Regions from separate parts of the Syntrophothermus sp. genome, predicted to be linked through region 2. Evidence: riboswitches for the same ligand, from Rfam matches in the RefSeq annotation. Region 2 holds a riboswitch; each other region holds the start of a gene.
The links. A riboswitch is a leader RNA that binds a small molecule or an ion and turns the genes downstream of it on or off. The one in region 2 is predicted to bind cobalamin.
Positions count from the first base shown of each region.

Region 1: another riboswitch for cobalamin. It lies ahead of thiC (phosphomethylpyrimidine synthase ThiC); the one in region 2 lies ahead of HPY90_RS00700 (S-layer homology domain-containing protein).
Region 3: another riboswitch for cobalamin. It lies ahead of cobN (cobaltochelatase subunit CobN); the one in region 2 lies ahead of HPY90_RS00700 (S-layer homology domain-containing protein).

Region 1 covers NZ_JABUEX010000082.1:4,530-7,652, reverse strand. The annotation lists gene HPY90_RS14200 (flavin reductase family protein) at 198-683, opposite strand; cobalamin riboswitch at 814-1,197, shown strand; gene thiC (phosphomethylpyrimidine synthase ThiC) at 1,306-2,604, shown strand; gene bzaB (B12 lower ligand biosynthesis ThiC-like protein BzaB) at 2,607-3,123, shown strand, end outside.
Region 2 covers NZ_JABUEX010000001.1:134,039-146,948, forward strand. The annotation lists gene lon (endopeptidase La) at 1-2,297, shown strand, start outside; gene yihA (ribosome biogenesis GTP-binding protein YihA/YsxC) at 2,294-2,890, shown strand; cobalamin riboswitch at 3,034-3,270, shown strand; gene HPY90_RS00700 (S-layer homology domain-containing protein) at 3,476-6,250, shown strand; gene HPY90_RS00705 (DUF4430 domain-containing protein) at 6,315-7,508, shown strand; gene HPY90_RS00710 (energy-coupling factor transporter transmembrane component T) at 7,529-8,443, shown strand; gene HPY90_RS00715 (ABC transporter ATP-binding protein) at 8,407-10,119, shown strand; gene HPY90_RS00720 (S-layer homology domain-containing protein) at 10,168-11,709, shown strand; gene HPY90_RS00725 (ECF transporter S component) at 11,746-12,444, shown strand; gene HPY90_RS00730 (sugar phosphate isomerase/epimerase family protein) at 12,704-12,910, shown strand, end outside.
Region 3 covers NZ_JABUEX010000082.1:236-4,491, forward strand. The annotation lists partial or broken gene cobN (cobaltochelatase subunit CobN) at 1-2,892, opposite strand, end outside; cobalamin riboswitch at 3,197-3,483, opposite strand; gene bzaB (B12 lower ligand biosynthesis ThiC-like protein BzaB) at 3,540-4,256, opposite strand, start outside.

The sequences.
Region 1 (3,123 bases), on a different contig from region 2:
CAGATTGCCGTGGGAGTGAGCATGAGTGTGTTTAACCGCAGGATGGGTGTGTTCGTGGACATGCAATACCATTATCCATAACCTCCTCCCTGAAGGTTTACTGCCGTCCATCGGCAGCGTTTGCCAATTTTTATTATATATTCAGGAGGAAGAAAAAGTCAATCAAATTTTTGGCAAGCCAGCGCGGCTCTGAGGAGTCAGGCTTCTGCTTTCACGTAACGCCCCCACTTCCAGTCGCGGACCACGAGGGGCTCCGCCTCAGGCCTCTGGACCTCGCCCCCCACAACCTCTCCGATGAAGATCACGTGGTCACCGGCAGGGTGGGTGGCCGCTACCCGGCACTCGAGGTTGGCGAGGCAGTCCTCGAGGAGCGGAACCTTGACAGTTTTTCCCGGGAGGGTTTTTAGACCCAGGGCCCTTACCTTGTCCACGTCCCTTCCGGAGCGGCTGCCGCAGAACTGAGCGATCTCCGCCTGGTCGGCGGCGAGGATGCTGACGACGAATTCCCCGGAGGCGGAGACGAGTTCGTAGGTGAAGCGCTCTGGGGCAATCGAAACCATCACCAGCAGGGGCTTGAAGGAAACCTGGCTCACCCAGGAAGCTGTCATGAGGTTGTGGCGGCCCTCGTGAAAGCTCCCGATCAGAGTCACGGGCCAGGGAAGCTGGCGCAGGGCTGTTTTCACTTTCCCGACCTCCTTGATTTTTTATTTAATTTAATTTACCACATCCACACCTTTACCTCCAAGAACTATTCTCCAGGTTTTAGTTTTGCTTGCGCTGCCGGGTCGGTTGTGATATTATACCTTTGAGTAATAACTGAATAGTCAAACAGGTGTCCCATGAAGGGGAGAATAGGGAAGTCCGGACGCCCCGGCACTCAGGTTAAGAGCTGGAGTGGGCCTGCAGTTGCGAGAGGAAATTTCTGCAACTTCACTGGGTAGAGGTTGTTGGTACCAGAGCGTAAAACCTGAGTGCGGGCGGAAACGGCGCGGTCCCGCCACTGTAATCGGGGAGCTTGACCCGGTCACTGGCCGGCACTCAGTTCATCTGATTCCTGCTGCAACGAAAGCAGGTTATTGCTAACGATAGAGTCGCGGTAAACGGAACTATACATGGCTGGGTGCTGCCGGGAAGGCCGGGGGAGGAAGCGCGCGATGATCCGCTAGCCAGGAGACCTGCCTGTTTGAGGGAGGGCTGCTCTCGCGCGAAAGGGCAGCCGGGCGCGGAGGATGATGGTAAAGTCCTCAGCCAGATGAGGTTTTGGCTGGGGACTTTTTATTTTACTTCAATGGAGGTGGGTTGAAAATGCCAACGCAGATGGCCAGGGCTCTGGCCGGTGAAATCACGCCAGAAATGCAAAGGGTGGCCGAGCGGGAGGGAGTGGACCCGGAGTTCGTCCGCCGGGGATTGGCGGCCGGGACCATCGTCATACCCCGCAACCGCGCTAGAAAGAACATCGATCCCGTGGGTATCGGCACGGGGCTTTCGGTGAAGGTAAGCGCCAGTGTGGGCCTGGCAGCGGAAAGGGATACCATTGAGGGTGAGGTCGCCAAAGTAAGGGCGGCTGTGGAAGCCGGCACCGATGCCATTATGGATTTGAGCGTATGTGGGGACATTGACGGTGCCCGGCGGGCCGTGCTGGCGGCAACCACTACGCCCGTGGGTACCCTGCCCGTCTACCAGGCCCTGGCGGAGGCCCGGGAGAAGTATGGAGCGGCGGTAAAAATGAAGGTGGACGAGATGTTCGATGTCATCGAGCGGCAGGCCGCCGATGGGGTGGATCTTCTGGCCCTCCACTGCGCCACCACCTGGCAGACCCTGCGGGCGGCCAAAAAGCACCGCCGCGTTGATTACCTGGTCAGCCACGGGGGCAGCCACTTAATGGGCTGGATGATTTACAACCAGCAGGAGAATCCCCTTTACGAGCATTTCAACCGGCTGCTGGAAATCTGTCGCCGCTATGACGTTACCTTAAGCCTGGCCGACGGCTGGCGTCCCGGCTGCCTGGCCGACTCCCTGGATGCCGCCCAGGTGCAGGAACTGGTGGTTCTGGGGGAACTGGTGGCTCGGGCCCGGGAAAAAGGGGTGCAGGTGATGGTGAAAGGGCCCGGTCACGTGCCCCTGGGGCATCTGAAGGCCACCGTGCAGCTGGAAAAGCAGCTCTGCCACGGAGCGCCCTATTTTGTCTTCGGCCCGGTGGTTACCGACATCGCCCCCGGGTACGACCACATTACGGCGGCCATCGGTGGGGCGCTTTCGGCCTGGGCCGGGGCGGAATTTCTCTGTTATGTTACTGCCGCGGAGCACCTGGGGCTGCCCGATGTAGAGCAGGTAAGGGAGGGCGTCGTTGCCGCCCGCATTGCCGCCCACGCCGCCGACGTGGCCCGGGAGCCCCGGGCCGCCCGGTGGGACCTGGAGATGTCCCGGGCGCGCAAGGCCCTGGACTGGGAGAGGCAAATCGAACTGGCCCTCGATTCCCGCCGGGCCGGAACTCTTCGCCGGGAGCGCAGCCGCGGTTCTCACCGGGCATGTGCCATGTGCGGCAAGTATTGCGCCATGCAGGTGGTAGGGGAATATCTGGGCAAAGAGCAGGGGGTGTGTTAGATATGACGCAGTTGCTGGCGGCCAGAGAAGGCCGCGTTACGCCGGAGATGGAAGAGGTGGCCCGGCAGGAGGGGGTGGACCCGGAATTTATCCGGGCCGGGGTGGCCGCGGGTGCCATCGTCATCCTGAAGAACAGGTTACGGAAAGGAATCCGGCCCTGCGCCATCGGGCAGGGTCTGCGGACCAAGGTGAATGCCCTCATCGGCACCTCCAGCGACCGGGACGATCCGGAAATGGAGGCCCGCAAGATCGAGGTGGCCATTTCTGCCGGGGCCGATGCCATTATGGACCTGAGCACCGGTGGGGATATCGACGGCATGCGGTGCATCAGCCTGGAAAGGGCCACAGTTCCCGTGGGGAGCGTGCCCATCTACCAGGCGGGCATTGAGGCCATTGAGAAGAGGGGCGGCATTGTGGCCATGACCCCGGAGGACATGTTTGAGGCCATAGAAAAGCAGGCCGCCGCGGGCATTGATTTTATGGCCATTCACTGCGCCCTGAATTTTGAGGTGGTGGAGC
Region 2 (12,910 bases):
GGGAAAAATCCATCAACGCCATTGAGGAGGCTATGCTTGAGGACAAGAAGATTTTCTTGGCCACTCAGAAGGAAGCCCAGACCGATGATCCGGGGGAAGATGACATCTATCAGATAGGCACCATTGCTGAGATTAAGCAGATACTAAAGATGCCCGGAGGTACCATGCGGGTACTGGTGGAAGGGCTGAACAGGGCCGAGATTCAGGGATACATCTTTTTTGAGCCTTTTATTAAGGTTGGCATCAAAGAGTTCAAAGAGTACCCTGACAGAAAAGCCCCTGAGATAGAAGCTTTGATGAGGACTCTTATTTACCAGTTCGAGCAATACGTTAAAATGAGCAAGAAGATACCGCCGGAGACTGTGGTCTCGGTGGTGGCCATCGAGGAACCGGGGAGGTTAGCCGACGTTGTCGCTTCTCACCTGTCTTTGCGGGTGCATGAGAAACAGGCGATACTGGAATCACTTGATGTCAAGAAACGGCTGGAGATACTGTGTGAAATCTTGGCCAAAGAGATGGAAGTCTTGGAGCTCGAAAGAAAGATAAACATCCGGGTCAGGAAGCAGATGGAGAAGACCCAGAAAGAATACTACCTGCGCGAGCAGATGAAGGCCATCCAAAAAGAGCTGGGAGAAAAGGATGAAAGGGTGGCAGAGGGAGAGGAACTGAGGGAAAAGATAGCCCAGGCCAAGCTGCCACCTGAGATCGAAGAGAAGGCCTTAAAAGAAGTAGAGCGGCTGGAAAAGATGCCTCCCATGGTAGCGGAAGCGGTGGTGGTACGTAACTACCTGGATTGGCTGCTTTCCATGCCGTGGTCGCAGGAAACCAGAGACCGTTTGGATCTTGACGTTGCCCAGAAGATACTGGACGAGGACCACTATGGTTTGACCAAGCCCAAAGAACGGATACTCGAGTACCTGGCTATAAGGAAGCTGGCTCGAAAAATGAAGGGGCCCATTTTGTGTTTCATCGGGCCTCCGGGAGTGGGTAAGACCTCGCTCGGAAAGTCTATTGCCAGGGCCTTGGGGAGAAAGTTCGTGCGCATGTCTCTGGGCGGGATCAGGGATGAAGCGGAAATTAGAGGACACCGCCGCACCTATGTAGGTTCTTTGCCTGGGCGTATTATCCAGGGAATGAAGCAGGCAGGAACTAAGAATCCTGTTTTCTTGCTGGACGAGGTGGACAAGATGAGCTCCGACTTTCGGGGAGATCCCGCTTCGGCTTTATTGGAAGTGCTGGATCCTGAACAGAACCACATGTTCAGCGACCACTACCTGGAGGTGCCGTTTGACTTATCTAAAGTGATGTTTATAACGACTGCCAATTCTCCCTACAGCATCCCGCGTCCTCTGTTGGACCGGATGGAGGTCATTTACATCTCCGGGTACACTGAAGAGGAGAAAACCAGGATCGCGCTGGACTATTTGGTACCGAAACAGATCAAAGAACACGGTCTGAAAAAGAAGAATATCGGTTTCTCTGAAGGCGCTATCCGCAAGATAATCAGGCAGTACACGCGGGAGGCCGGGGTGCGTAACTTGGAACGGGAGATTGCTACCATCTGCCGTAAGGTGGCTCGGGAAGTGGTGGCTGATAAAAACAAGTCGGTTAGGGTAACCAGCAATTCGGTACCGACTTTCCTGGGAGCAGAAAAATACCGGTACGGTACGGCAGAAAAAGAAAATCAAGTCGGGGTTGCTACCGGCATGGCCTGGACCGAGACCGGTGGTGACACCCTGTCGGTGGAGGTCGCTTTGCTTCCCGGAACCGGTAAATTGACGATGACGGGACACCTAGGCGATATCATGAAAGAGTCGGCCCAGGCCAGCCTTTCCTATGTGAGAAGCAAAGCGGGGGAGCTGGGGATCACCGAGTCCGATTTTCACGAGAAATACGATGTGCATCTACACGTGCCAGAGGGGGCTATTCCTAAAGACGGCCCTTCGGCGGGCATTGCTTTGGCTACGGCTTTGGCTTCGGCTTTTTCCAAACAGCCGGTCCGGAGCGATGTAGCCATGACCGGAGAGATTACTTTAAGGGGAAGGGTTCTCCCTGTAGGCGGGATCAAGGAGAAAGTGCTGGCTGCTCACCGGGCGGGCATTACCACAGTCATTCTGCCTGCCGAAAATAAAAAGGACCTGGAAGAGGTTCCTGCCAATGTTAAGAAGAAGATGGAATTTGTGTTGGTAGACCATATGGACCAGGTACTGGAAAAGGCCCTGGTTAGAGGAATGCCTGAGGCTAAAGAAAGCCTGGGAGAAGTCATAGGACCTGTTGCCGAGCAAACCCTTCAATGAAGAACATGAGAGTGAAGAAAGCTGAATTCAAGGGCTCTTACGTAGATATAGAATCTTTGCCTGCATCGGGGCTGCCGGAAATAGCTTTGGCTGGAAGGTCTAATGTAGGCAAATCTTCTTTGATCAACTGCCTCGCCAACCGGCGGAACCTGGCTCTGACCAGCTCTACCCCTGGCAAGACCAGGACTATAAACTACTACCTTTTCGATGATGCCTGGTTTTTGGTGGACCTGCCGGGCTACGGGTATGCCAAAGTCTCGCAGGCAGAGCGCAAGCGGTGGAGCCTTTTGATAGAAAAGTACCTCAAGGAGAGGCGCCAGCTGAAGTGCGTTGTTCAGGTCGTAGACATACGGCATCATCCAACTGAAACGGACAAACTCATGAGCGAGTGGCTAGGTTATCACCAGATTCCCCGCATAGTAGTAGCTACCAAGGCCGACAAGATAGCCCGCGGAAAATGGAAAACGCAACTGGCGGCTATCCAGCGGGAACTCCGTTTATCAGATCCACCGCTATGTTTTTCCAGCCTCACCGGTGAGGGAAGGGATGAGCTGGTACGGGCTATTGGTGAAATGGTAGGAATTGAGAATTAAGAATTAAGAATTAAGAATTAAGAATTAAGAATTAAGAATTAAGAATGCACTCTTTAGTACGGTGTGGCACTAAACAACAAAAATGGTTGCCGGTTGTTGAGCAAATGTGGTATTAATATTAATGCAACATACAAACGACAACTGAATGATACGAGGTCTTGGGTGTCCTTGTCCCGGTGGGAAACCGAGACGAGGTTAAAAAGGGAACCAGGTGAGAATCCTGGACGGTCGCGCCACTGTGAGCGGGGAGCGACATTCCCGGTAAGCCACTGTTCGAACATGTATCCGGTTTTAAGCCAACCGGTTGCGTGCCGGATGGGAAGGTGGGAATGGAGCAAGGATCCGCGAGTCAGGAGACCTGCCCGAGACTACGCATCGTCATCCTTCCGCATGAGAGGGGGAGTGCGGTATGAGGGCATATGTGAGCTTATGAGTACGAACCTCACTTCTTTCAGTGGAAGTGGGGTTTTTTAATTGGTTTCTGGTTCGAATGAGTAGCCGTAGACGGAGACTCGGTGTTTGACGTCTAAAGAAAGATGCTGGTTTGGTTTAGTGAAGGTTTTGGCTGAGGGAGGGTTAAAATCTATGCATAAGAACCGCAGACGTTATCGTCTGATAACATTGATTTGCTTATTGGCAAGTTTGTTAACAACGGTTGTTCTGCCAGGAACCGCAGAAGCCCAGGTGAGTTTTGATGACCTTGCCGCCAGGGCGGTGCAGAATAATTATGTCTTGTTTCAAACTGGGACTCCAGTAGATGACGGTTGGACGAGTTTCGGCGCTTACGATGCATATGTGCTTGATAAGGCCGGAGTCGATTTGAGCAGCTGGGTTTATGAGAGCCAGAGTTTTAAGGATAAGGTTCTGGCGAAAACATACCAGATACTGTCCAATCCTAGCGGTACTTATTCATCTAAACTCCTGGCCCAGCATCTGCTGGCAGTCCAGGCTTTCGGGGATAATGAGAAAGCCAACCAACTGCTTCAGATACTGAACGACCGTCAGAAAAGCACGGGAAACGGGTCTTTTGACGACAACGCTTTCGGCGACATCGCGGCTTTTGAGCTTTTGGGAAGGGCAGGGGTAATAGACCAGGTTTACGATAAAAATGCGGCCATTGAGTATATTCTAAGCCAAAGGGATATGAATACCGGGGCTTGGACCAGTTCCTGGAACGATACTGTGGCAACCTGCCAGGCAATCCGAGCTTTGGATTATCTAAAGGACTATGCCTTAGGGGACCAGACAGATGCTGTGACACAGGCCATAGAGGCGGGCCTCGAATGGCTGAAAGCACTACAGAAAGAGAATGGCAGTTTTCAAGATGACGCTGGTTGGGACGACCCTGCAATAGACACCGCGGAAGTAATATATACCTTAACTCTTTTAAATATGGATCCCCGATCCTGGAAAAACAGCGAAGAAAACAGTCCGGTTACCTATCTTTTGACCGGAGCCCTTAACGGGGACGGAACTTTCGGGACCAGCAAGAACATAATGGATAACACCTGGGTTCTTGATGCCTACCTGATGCTGGATGCTACCGTAACACCTGCCTTGTTGGTAAACCCACCGCAAGCCACAGTCAGCGTGGGATCCACACAAGCTTTTACAGCCCAATTATTCCAAGTAGATGGAACCGAAACCGATGTAACATCGCAAGCAGTATGGGAAGTAAGTGATGACAGTGTCGCCAGTATAGATACTGGAGGCGTGCTTAGTGCCCTTGCTCCAGGTACCACCCTGGTGAGGGCGAGTTACGGGAGTCTGACCGGAACGGCAACGGTAACAGTAGCTGCCGCGAATTCTGGGTCAGGCACGACCCCTGGATCCGGTACAATATCCGTGAACATTGCGGTGGTCGGCAAGGATGGATACCTCTTATACGGACCGGGTTCGGTGGAGCTTTCTCCCGACGATAGATTCAGGCTGACAGCGATGGGGGCTTTGGACAAAACGGGTTTGAGCTGGGAGTTTTCGAGCCAGTGGCCCGGGCTGGTGGTTGCTATAGAAGGCGAACGAAACGAGGGGATGAACGGCTGGTGCTACAGTGTGAACGGAAGCATGCCGAGTGTTCTGCCCGGCGACTGCTCGGTGCGTCAAAATGACAAGATTATCTTCTGGTACAGCACCAACGCCATGTCCGGCGGTCCTAAATGGGAGGATCTCGTTAGCGGTAAATACCTGCAAGAAGTTCAGACGGCAGCGATAAGCCCCGAGATTGTGCAGGCGGTTAAGGAAACCGTCAGCCGATACCAAAGCGAGCTGGAGCAGGTGTTGACCGGGACCAAGATCCTCAACCGGGAGCAGGTCATGTCAAAATCCGAGGTCGAAGCTTTGAAAAAGGAGTTAGCGGAAAACCAGGTATCCGTAACCGTGAAGGTTGGAACGGAAGAAGCCGTGCTGGCAGATACCAAGCAGGAGGTGTCGTTGCTCATACCCGCCAAGGCCTTGAACGAGACGGTAGAAATATCGCTCAAGGAATTGAATTCGTCCCAAGTTGACGTGCAGGTCCCGGGTAAAATCGCATCATCGCTTTATGAGTTTGAGCCCAGCGGCACCAAATTCGCCTCCCCCGTCACCGTAACTATTAAGCTGCCGGTAGACGAGGACATGAAGCTGGAACTCCTGACCCCGGCTTGGTACGACGAGAAGAACAAACAATGGGTGCCTATTCCCGGCTTGATAGACGCCAAGAAAGGGTTGGCCGTATTCAAAACCGACCACTTTACCAAGTTTGCGGTAATCGAGTTGCCGCCGACGAACCAGGTGGTCGCGACGAAACAACCGGAAAAGACAATTTCTTTCCCCGACGTCGGTGAGAACTTTGCTTGGGCCAAGGAAGCTATAGAGTACCTGGCAGCCAAGGGTGTTGTCCGCGGAACCGGCAAGGGCTTCGAACCGGATCGTCCGGTAACCAGGGCAGAATTCGCTGCGATGGTGGCAAACGCCTTAGGCCTGACTCCGGACAAGGTCAGAGGCACTGGCTTCCGAGATGTAAAGTATGAAGACTGGTTTGCAGGTGTTATCGGGGCGGTAGCCAACCAGGGCATTGCCAGCGGTTACCCCGACGGTACTTTTGGTCCCGGCCGAACCATAACCCGCTTCGAGATGGCCTCGATCCTAGCCCGGATGCCCGCAGTGCCAGCACCCGGACAGCTAAGCCAAACAGTTCTAAGAGATAAAGAATCTACCCCTGCTTGGGCCCGGAAAAGTGTGGAGTACGTTGTAGAACGCGGCCTCATGAGAGGCTGTGAAGGATCAACCTTCCAGGGTCAAAGGAGCACGACCCGGGCAGAAGCGGCGGTGGTCGTCTACAGGTATTTGAAATCGCAGGCCGCAGAACCAGGGTCAAAATAGGGTGCAAGGCGCAGGGAGTTGAAGGGCCCCGTTTAAGCAGGGACTTTGGGGGAGGAATGATGTTTTGTTAAAACGCCGACTGGGTTTTTGTTTGGCAGTCCTGATGGTTGTCTTCCTGGCCGTGACGGTTGCCGGTTGTGGCAACCGGACGGCCAATGATGTTGCCGGCAATAAAACAAAGGAAGCAGCTGTTCAGAGCGCAGGCCCGGAAAAAGATGCGGATCGAATCCCTGTTTCTGCAGCGGCCAAAGACGGTGAGGCAAAAAACGATACCGTTCAGGAGAAAACGCTTGGAAAAACGGCGGACACTAAGGAGCCTACCGGGACAAAAGCAAGTCCCGGTACCGCTTCTGACCAGGATGCTTTCCTCGAAAAAGGTGAGGGAAAAACCGGACAAACCGCTGCTACGGTGCACCTCGTGGTAACGAAAGACTTCGGAAGCTCGAAACTTCTGGACAAAAAGGTTCGCATGGAACCCGGCTGGACCGTGTTCGATGTTCTCCAAGCTAACTCTCAGGTGAAAACGGGGTACAGCGGCGGCTTGATTACCGGGATCAACGGGGTAGAGTCGCAGAGTGGGGGGTTCTCAGGCCCACGGGAAGACTGGTTTTTCTTTGTCAACGGTATCTGCTCGGACGTAGGGGCAGGCGATTACGAGCTGAGGGCTGGCGATTCGGTGTGGTGGGACTACCATTCATGGGATACTTTTGGATTGGTTAACTCGGCAGTGATAGGCTGCTACCCGGAGCCGTTCCTCCATGGCTACCGCGGGAAAACAAGGCCAACTACCGTTTTGTGCGCTCCAGGGAGCTTGGACCTTGGACAGACCCTGAAAGAGGCCCTAAAAGCCAGCGGAGTTTCTTCGGTTGGGGTTCGAATTCTGAACGAGAGCCTGCTTTCACCGAGATCGGGACCAACCATCGTGGTAGGCGAGTGGAGACATCTAAAAGATAGCCCTTACCTAGACAAGCTGAACCAAGGGTACCGGCGGAACGGGACGTTTGTCCACTTCACCGAGGATGGAGTCGAACTGCTCGATTACAGGGGAGAGACTGCGCGGGTGTATGCTACTAACGCTGCGGTCATAGCGGCTACCGGCGAGGGACTGGGAGATGGCAGTCCTCTGTGGCTGGTAATAGGTATCGACCGCGAGGGGCTGGAGCAAGCGGTCGAGGCCCTGGCCGGGCGGCCGGAGAAAATATCCGGGCTGTACAGTGCAGCTGTCGTAGAAGGTAAAGTAATGAGGTTACCGTTCTAAGGGAAGGCAGGAAAGTAGCGATGCTGGCTTACCGGCAGAAAGGCAACTTGATTCATACGCTCCATCCGGTTACTATGCTGGTATTTATCCTGGCGGTATTCCTGCTGTCCCTGGTGTTTTCTCATCCCGCTTACCTCTTGGGCCTGTTCGTGGCAGTTGGAGCGGTCATTATCGCCTCTGATACTGCTCGGGAATGGCGGTCATACATGAAGCTGACACTGGCCATGATTCTCTTAATCGTTCTAATTAACGCTGTGGTGGGGCAGGCTGGTTCAACCCCGCTGTTCTCCGGGGCCAGGGTGCCTCTTTTGCGTCATTTGAGGGTAACCGTGGAAGGCCTGGCTTACGGAGCAGGCATGGGGCTGAGGCTCTTGGTTGTGATAAGCGTTTTTTGCCTGTACACCTATGCGGTGCACCCCGACAAGATATTGAGCCTGCTCAGCAGATGGATGACGAGGTCCACTCTTGTCATAACCCTTGCTACCCGCCTTTTTCCTTTGATGGTAGGTGATTTTTACCGGATAACCGAGGTCCAGCGCTGCCGGGGCGTTAAGTTCGAAGGCGGCAGGTGGTGGGAGCGTGCGGGCAATCTGGTTCCGGTAGCCAGCGTCCTGTTGCTTTCTTCGCTTGAGCGTTCGTTGCTCCTGGCCGAGTCCATGCACGCTAGGGGCTTCGGGAGTGGGCCTCGGAGCTATTACCTGAGGGAGCTGTGGCGACCGCGGGACTGGTTGATACTGGCAGGCGTGATGATCGGAGCAATTACCGCGTTAGTAGCCGTGGGGCGGGGCTGGTCCGATTATATGTATTACCCTCACTTGGCGGCTATTACTGGTAGGGAAGTCGGCCTGGCCTTGGTCATGGCTGCTATGTTTTCAGTACCTGCTGTTCTCGCTTGGGGGTGGGAAAGTTGGCCTTGGTTAAGATCGAAAATCTGACCTACTACTATCCCGGCACGGAAAAGCCGGCTTTAGACAGGATCAACTTGTCTATCCCTGAGGGACAGTTCGTTCTGGTAATCGGGGGTTCGGGAAGCGGGAAGTCCAGTCTGCTCCGGGTTATAGCCGGTTTGATCCCTGGTTTTTACGGGGGCAAATACGGCGGCAGGGTTTATCTCGACGGTACCGAATTGCGGGAACTCGACAAAAGAAGCCTGGTACAGAAGGTGGGTATAGTCTTTCAGGATCCCGAGGCGCAGATGGTTATGACCGGGGTGGAGCAGGAAATCGCTTTTGGCCTTGAAAACCTCGGGCTGCCTCCCAAGCTTATGAGACGCCGGGTGATGGAGGTCACGGAAGCTCTCTCGTTAACAGGCTCTCTTTCTCGATTTATTCCAGAGCTGTCGGGCGGGGAAAAACAAAAGGTGGCCTTGGCATCGGTCCTGGCAATGCAGCCAGAGGTGTTGTTGCTAGACGAACCCACATCGCAGCTCGATCCCGTGGCGGGAGAGGAAATACTCACCATGGTGAGGAGGCTGAACGAGGAAAACGGTATCACGGTGGTCCTGATCGAGCAACGCCTGGAGAGGTGTTTTCACCTGGCCGACCGGGTGCTGGTGATGGACGAGGGGAGGATTGTTTATGACCACCACGCTCCCGAGGCCATGGCTGAATGGGCTGTGAGGGGCGGGACGCCGTTTGTCCCTCCTCTGCCCAAGTTGTTCGCCAGCGTGGGGAGCCGGAGCATTCCGGTTACGGTCAAAGAAGGACGAAGGCTTCTTAGGAACTGGACTTCGGACCGCGGGTTTCCAGCTTCGACATGTGCTGAGGGCAGGCTACGCGTGGTCAAGGCTGAGTCTAAGCAACCTGCTCTAGAGGTCCAGAAACTGTGGTTCACTTACCCTGGTGGAAGCGAAGTGCTGAGATCGGTAGACTTAGCCATTCAGCCGGGCAAATTCGTGGTCGTAATGGGAGGGAACGGAGCAGGAAAGACTACTCTTCTCAAAAACATAAACGGCTTGCTCAGACCGTCTCGTGGACGGGTTATCATTGTGGGGCGGGATACCAGAATGCTGCCCGTTGAAGAGCTGGCAAAGACGGTCGGATACCTATCGCAGAACCCTAACGATTATTTGTTTATGCCTACGGTAAGGCAGGAGATAGAGTTTACTCAGAAAAACCTGGGAGTTGAGAACGATGCAACCGGGAAGCAGATTCTAAATAGGCTAGGCCTGGAAACGATTGCTGACCGTAATTCTCGCGATTTGAGTACCGGGGAACGCCAGCGGGTGGCACTGGCTTCGGTTCTGGCAGCCAGGCCCGAGCTGCTGCTCTTGGACGAGCCCACCCGGGGTCTCGATTATAGATTAAAAGAAGAATTGGGCGGTATCTTGCTGGAACTTAAAGCCGGGGGAGCTACTGTGGTCGTAGTAACGCATGATGTCGAGTTTGCTGCCGAGTACGCCGATGAGATAGTGTTGATGGCTGGAGGAGAGGTTATGGAACAAGGAAGCAAGTACGATGTGCTTACGGGTTCAACTTTTTATTCACCGCAGTTGAACAAGCTGTTCCACAACATGATTCCCGGCATAGTTACTTTCGACCAGGCCAGGGAAGCCTTAGTCAGTTTGATGAACTGCTTTGAACACGAGGGCGGGGCTTCCTTCCGGGGGTAATTTCGAGGACGAAACGGTAAACAGCAAAAAGCGGGGGAGTGCATAAGCGTGAAAAAGAAAGTTTTCGCAATAGGGCTTAGCTTAGCGCTGTTTTTGGTTTTGGTGAGCTCGCAGGCAGCTTTGGCCGGTTACCCAGTGACGGGTTCAGAGGCGGCATCCAGCCTGGCAAGAGCTATTCAATACCTGCACCGTGTCCAGAACCGCGACGGTGGTTTTCCGGCGAAACCAGGAGGCGAGAGCAGCCAGGCGGTCACTTGCTGGGTCATCATGGCTTTAGAGGCAGCGGGAGAAGATGTCGCGGGCACGGCGTGGGCGCCGTCTGGTAAGAGCCCTTTGGATTACCTAGAAACTTGTAAGGATGATATACAAGAGACCTGTGATTATGCTCGTTTGTTACTGGCTCTCAGTGCAGCGGCAAAAGATCCTAAGTATAAAGAGCTGGACTTGACGGAAAAGATAAGTTCTTTTCAACAGAGCGATGGGGCGTTCTTCCAGCCCGGGCGAGGAGAAAAAGGGATGATAAACGCCCACATGTGGTCGATACTGAGCCTGGCCTCTGACGGCAAAAAGATACCAAACCAGGACAAAGCTCGAGAGTGGCTGCTCGCCCGCCAGAACAGGGACGGGGGCTTCAGCTGGCTGGAGGGGTATCAGAGCGATGCAGATGATACGGGAGTAGCCCTTCAGGTCTTGGTGCTTTTAGGAGAAAACCCCAATAATTCGACTGCGGTAAAAAACGCGCTGGCTTACATCAAGAGGTGTCAGGAGGACAACGGGGGATTCAACTGTGGTGATGCGTGGATGGCCAGCGGTGCCAATGCCGCTTCCGATGCCTGTGTCATACAGGGGTTAATAGCTACGGGGGAAGACCCTCAAAGCCTCGAGTGGTCGAAAAACGGAAAGAACGCCGTGACTCACCTTCTAAGCTTACAAAACAGCGATGGTTCCTTCAACTGGAAAGAAGGAGTGGCCTCCTCGCCGGTTACAATGACCGCCTATGCGGTGACGGCTTTGGCCGGAAAGCCGTTTCCGGTAAATGTTAACTACTGGAAACAATCGAAAAGTGCGTCGAAAAGCGTTTTTTTCGACCTTACTCCGGAATACTGGGCTTACGATTCCATAATGAAGCTGGTACAGGTAAAGGCCTTGGGCGGGTACCCGGACGGGAGTTTTAGGCCGGAAAACCGGGTAACGAGAGCAGAGTTCGCGGTGTTCTTGTATAGAGGGCTGGGTTTGGAAGAGGCCGAGGGCAAAGCCAGCAATGGATTCGCAGATGTTCCTAAGAATTACTGGGCTGGTCAGGCTATCGCTGCCGTGGTAAGCAAAGGTTATATGAAGGGCAAGCCTGGCGGTTTATTTGACCCTAACGGTAAGATCACCGGAGCCGAACTGGCGAGTATACTGGCGAGGGCCTTGCCCCCTGATAAAGCCGGTTCCGTAACCGCCGGCCCATACTGGTATTCAGCGTCTGTAGAAGCAGCTCGGAAAAACGGGTTGTTGTATCCTGATTTCCAAGCAGCTCTTCCTGCCACCAGGGCCCAGTGTGCTTACAGCATCGCGCAATTAAGGAATGTATTAGGAATGAAATGAGGGAGAAACGATTATTGAAGGATGCGGCAATGAAACATGAACCGAAAAGCTCCTAAATTAACCTTTACGGTTGTGGTCCTGTCGTTAATATCGGGTTTGTTGGCGAAGCTGTGGTTCAGCAGGGAAGTGAACTGGGCTTTACTGTTAACCGTGGGTATCGCTTTGGTTATCGGGGCTGTATTGTGGCGGTTCGAATGGGGTAGGGTCAACTCCAGGCAGGTGGCGGTTGTCGCTACTATGTCGGCATTGGCTGCCATATCTCGGGTACCGTTTGCGGCGATCATGGGGCTCCAGCCCACGACTTTTGTGGTCATGATAACCGGGTATGTTTTTGGGCCGCAAATGGGGTTTGTGGTCGGTGCGGTTGCCGCTTTGGTTTCCAACTTTTTTCTAGGACAGGGGCCGTGGACTCCCTGGCAGATGTTCTGCTGGGGCGTGTGCGGAGTGATTGCAGGGGCGCTGGCCAGGTACCAGAAAGGATTTAATTCTGCTATTTTCGCGATTGTGGGCGGGGTGTGCGGGTATCTTTTCGGCTGGGTGATGGACTTTTGGTACTGGGTAGGCTTTGTTTACCCGTTGACGTGGAAGACCTTTGCGGCCGCTTATGCGGCCAGCCTGCCGGCAGATACTTTACACGCCATCGGTAATGTGGTTTTTGCCATGGTATTTGGCAAGCCGTTTTATTCGATTTTGTATCGGTTCAAGACAAGGTTTTCGGTCGATTACATCGAATAGCTTTATAAAGGCAAAACCAAAACAGAGTTCTATTTTTCTGATCCACGTCAATAGCGCCACACCGGTGGGTTCCAGGGGCACACAGGTGTGTTTGTGATATCCCTCGTGTGGGTTCCTTTGTCTGCACCAAGCGAGTCGGCGAATTGGCGGGGGTATACATGCCGAGAGATGGAGGGAGTTGCGATTGCCCGGCTCAGGATTTCAATTGGGTATTTTTTCTTGGTTCGGGTTTGTACTCCCGCTGAGCGAGAGGCTCAGGATGATTAAAGAGGCCGGGTTTGGTGCTACTTCTGTCTGGTGGGAGGACGAACAGGGATATCCGGGAATTAAAAAGGAGAACATGCCGCGTATGGTACGGGAATCCGGTTTGCTCTTGGAGAACATACACGTTCCATATGACGGGTGCAACGCGTTGTGGAACGAAAACCGGTCGGTCAGAGAGGCCGAAGTGAAGAAACACATAGCT
Region 3 (4,256 bases), on a different contig from region 2:
GTTGCTCACACCTGCTCCGCAGCACCCCGGGCGGTCGCTAAAGACCCGCCAGAGGGCCTCTCTCCTGGCGTGTTCCGGTTCCATCCCGGCCTCCACTTTTTCTTTCACTTCAGCCCGCACGTGGGCAGCCACAAAGTTCAGCTCCTCAGGCTCGTCTAAGGAGGCAACCATTTCCACCGCCTGATCTAGAAGGTGGATAACGTTGAGAAAAGCGTCCCGGAACAGCCCGCTCGCCCGGATGGTGACATCGATGCGCGGCCGCCCCAGCTCCTCGAGGAGAATTACTTCTAATCCCTTGACCCGCCCGCTTTTCTCCCAGACCGGGCGGACCCCCATGAGGTAGAGGGCCTCGGCAACATCATCACCCCCTGTCCGCATGGTGTTGGTGGCCCAGATCACCATCCCGATGCTTTCCGGATACTTTCCCTCATCCCGCCGGTACCGCTCCAAAAGGGCATTGGCAAGCGCCTGTCCCGTGTGCCAGGCGGCCCGGGTGGGGATTGCCTGGGGGTCAATTGAGTAGAAGTTGCGTCCGGTCGGGAGGATATCTGCCATCCCCCGCGTCGGCGCCCCGGCGGGCCCGGGCGGGATATAAGCTCCCTCTAAAGCCGAAAGACAATTGACAAGCTCCTGCTCCGTGGCCCTTAGAGCCGGGACCAGAGTTTCGGCAACATATGCCAGCACCCGGCCGATCCCCTCGTCTTCTTTTCCCAGCACCTGTCTCGTGACATCCACCGCTTATTCCCGGGCTTAGTTTTCCCTAGCGAAAGCCTCGAGGAGGGCGCGGGCCTTCCCGTCGATTTCCTCCAAGATCTCGCCGTAGGTGCAGCTATGCTTACTTGAAAAATATCCAGGGTTTTCCAAAAGAGCGGCATAGTCGTGGCCCAAGAACCCGGCCACCTGCTCGCGCAGGGAAGGAACTGCTCCGTTAGGCAACCTGGTGAGGGCAAGCAGCATCTCCACGAGCCGGTCGCCTTCGGGGGGTTGGCCCAGGATATGGAGCCCGTCGCGGATCAGGGTGTCCTTGACTTCGCAGAGGTAGGTATGGAGGCGCTCCAGGAAGCTCTCCCAGTCTTTCTCGGCCCCTTCCTTGGAGATGCCGAGGTCGTGGTCGAGATGGGCAGCCTCCACCCGCTCCCAGATCAGGCCGCGCAAGGCCGGGAGCTTGGAGGGGTCGAGGGTCTTGGCGGTGTGGTAATCCTTAACCAGCGCCTCCACTTCAGCCAGTTCGTCGTAAGTATCTGCCTTGGTCATCACAGGGATGAGGTGGTCGATGATGCAGGCGTGGGAGCGCCGCTTGGCCTGGGTTCCCTCGCCGGGGTTGTTGATGATGTAGGGGTAAACGTGAGGCAGATCCGGGAAAACAAGGTCCGGGAAGCAGGCCTGGGAAAGCCCGACCCCTTTGCCGGGAAGCCATTCCAGGGAGCCGTGCTTCCCGATGTGGAAGACGAGATCGGCCTTGAATTCGTCCCGCAGCCACCGGTAATAAGCAAGATAGTGATGAGGTGGCGCCAGGTCCGGGCTGTGGTAGATGCGAGAGGGGTCTTCGAAAAAGCCGCGCACGGGCTGGATGCCGATGAAGATGTTCCCCAGGAAGATGCCCGGCACGAGCAGGTGCTTTCCGTAAGCAAAAACCTCCCCAGGAGGGTCGCCCCAATCTCTTGCTAGCTTCTCCCGGGCACGGGACGGAAAAGCAGCAAACCATTTTTCGTAAGTTTCCTGCTCTACCCGCGCTGCCGCCCGGCGGTCCAACTCCCTGGGGTCGAGCCAACCCCGCTCGTTGGTGAGGCCGGACAAGATCTTCTCCATCAGCGCCGCCCCGTCGGGGGGGAGGTCCTCCACCCGGTAACCTGCCTCCTTCAAGACCACCAGCAGGCGGTGGACGCTGGCCGGGGTGTCCAGGCCGAAAGCGCAGCCGATGCAGTCGTTGCGGGGCGGGTAGTTGTGCAGGATAATGGCAACCCTTTTCTCATGGTTGGGTTTGTGACGGAGTCTCGCCCAGCGGATCGCCAAAGAAGCCACTTTTCTCGCGCGGTCGGCAACTGGTGCGTATTTGATCAACGTTGCCCCTGTGAACGGGTCCTGCTCTTCCTCCTCCCGGGTGGCGATAGGGACGGTGATCAGGGCGCCGTCAAACTCGGGGAGGGCGACGCTCATCACCACATCAAGAGGGGCGAGCCCCTGCAGGCTCTCCTCCCACTCCGCGTAAGGAGTCAGCGAGATGATGGCCTTGATCAAGGGCACGCCTAGCTTCCGGTAAAAGTTCTCCCCCGCCGCCCGACCGAAGGTAGGAGTAGCCATTGTTTGGGAAAACATCAGGGTGTTTATCACCGCGTCAACCACTGGCCGGCCATCCTTACAGAAATAATTCGCGATCACCCATTCAATTCCCCGGCTCCCGATCTCGTCATTCCTCGTGGCATAAAGAAAAACCGGTAAGGCTATACCTCCCTGGTCTTCAATTCCCCGGATCAGTTCGTCGACGAAACCGGTGTTTCCCGCCACCCAGTAGCTCTGGTAGAAGAGGATCCCGATTACAGGAGGCCTTTTCTTCTCCTTGATCTTTTCTTCTACGTATGCCGCAAGAGCGCTCTCCTCCCGGAAGTCGGGGTGGTAGAGGCCTTCCCAGGGCAGGGGTTTTGGCTCCTCTACCGGGAGGTCCTTGCCGAGGAAGCGGTTGGCCGCCCACAGGAGGAGGTTCCTGAGGTTTGCTTTACCGCCGTAGCTGAGATACAGGCGCATAAGGTGGTAATCATCCGGCGGAAGAAGGCTCAACTGCATCAGTTCGGAGACATTCTCCCCGGCTGATGGCATCACAGCCAAAGGGATGCCTTTCTCCCGGGCCAGTTTCGTCAAAGGTTCAAAACCCGGCAGGGAATCAGGCCCACCCATCAGGTGGAGAACAAGCAAGTGACATTGGGGAACGAGCCGGAGCAGTTCCCCGATACTTTCGGTGCTCTGCAGATCCCGCTTCGCCCGGGCAAAGACCTCGATTAAAGGGCCATGTTCAGAGGCCAGGGACTTAACGGCGCGGCTTAAGTTGACCAACTCTCCTTCGATGGCAGTATAAAACAAAATCTTTAGACCCAAGAGCGCTACCCCCCTTTGACAGGTCGAATGAAAATCAAAAACCCCGCCTGCCACGACGGGGTTCACTCAAAAGGCTAAAACCTCCTTACCTATCCGCGTAGGCAGGTACGGCCAGATGGAATGGGCAGGTCTCCTGGCTCTGGCTCATCATCACCGTACGCCTTCCCATCCAGCACTCAATTATCATTAACACAATTATCATTAACAACGCGAGCCGAATGTCAGCCATTTCCAAACTGAACCTGGCCCGGGAGTCAGTGCTCCTCATTGAGTGCAGGACAGTGGCTTCGTGTACGGCGACTCCCCATCACAGTGGCGGGACCGCTCAGGATTTTCACCTGATTCCCTTTTCAGCCCTGTGCAAACAAGGCAACCCATTCCGACCATATTCACTTTTTTGAAAACTGTTCGCTATTCCTCCACAAATTCCTGCTTTCCACCTTGTGAAACTATTGGAAATACTCCGCCACCAGCCGCAGGGCGCATTCATCGCCGCAGGCGCTGCACGGTTCCCCTTTTTCTTTCTCAAAGTAACAGCGAACCAGGGCCGGGTCCAGAGCCAGGCCGGCTATTGCCGCACGGTCCAGGGAAGCCCGGGCCCGGGCCATTTTTAAATCCCACTCCCAGGCTCCTTTGACGCCTTTGGCAATGTCGGCAGCGTGGGCGGCAATACGGGCGGCCATCACCCCCACGCGCACGTCCTCTTCCGTGGGCAGACCCAGGTGCTCCGCCGGGGTGACGTAGCAGATGAAATCCGCCCCGGAAGCCCCGGCCAGGGCTCCGCCGACGGCTGCGGTAATATGATCGTACCCCGGGGCCACATCAATGGCCAGGGTGCCCAGGATAAAATACGGGGCCTGGTGGCAGAGCTGCTTTTGCAGCAGCATGGTGGTTTCCACGTGGTGGATGGGCACGTGCCCCGGCCCCTCCACCATTACCTGCACCCCCTTTTCCCGGGCCCGGGCAACCAGTTCCCCGGCCACCAGCAGGCCCTGAATCTGGGCGCCGTCCAGGGAATCGGCAATACACCCGGGGCGGATGGCATCTCCCAGGCTTAAAGTGACGTCATATTTCCGCAGAATGTCCAGCACCCGGTCGTAGTTTTCGTAAAGAGGATTTTCTTTTTTGTTGTGCAGCATCCAGCCGGTGAGGAAGGCGCCGCCCCG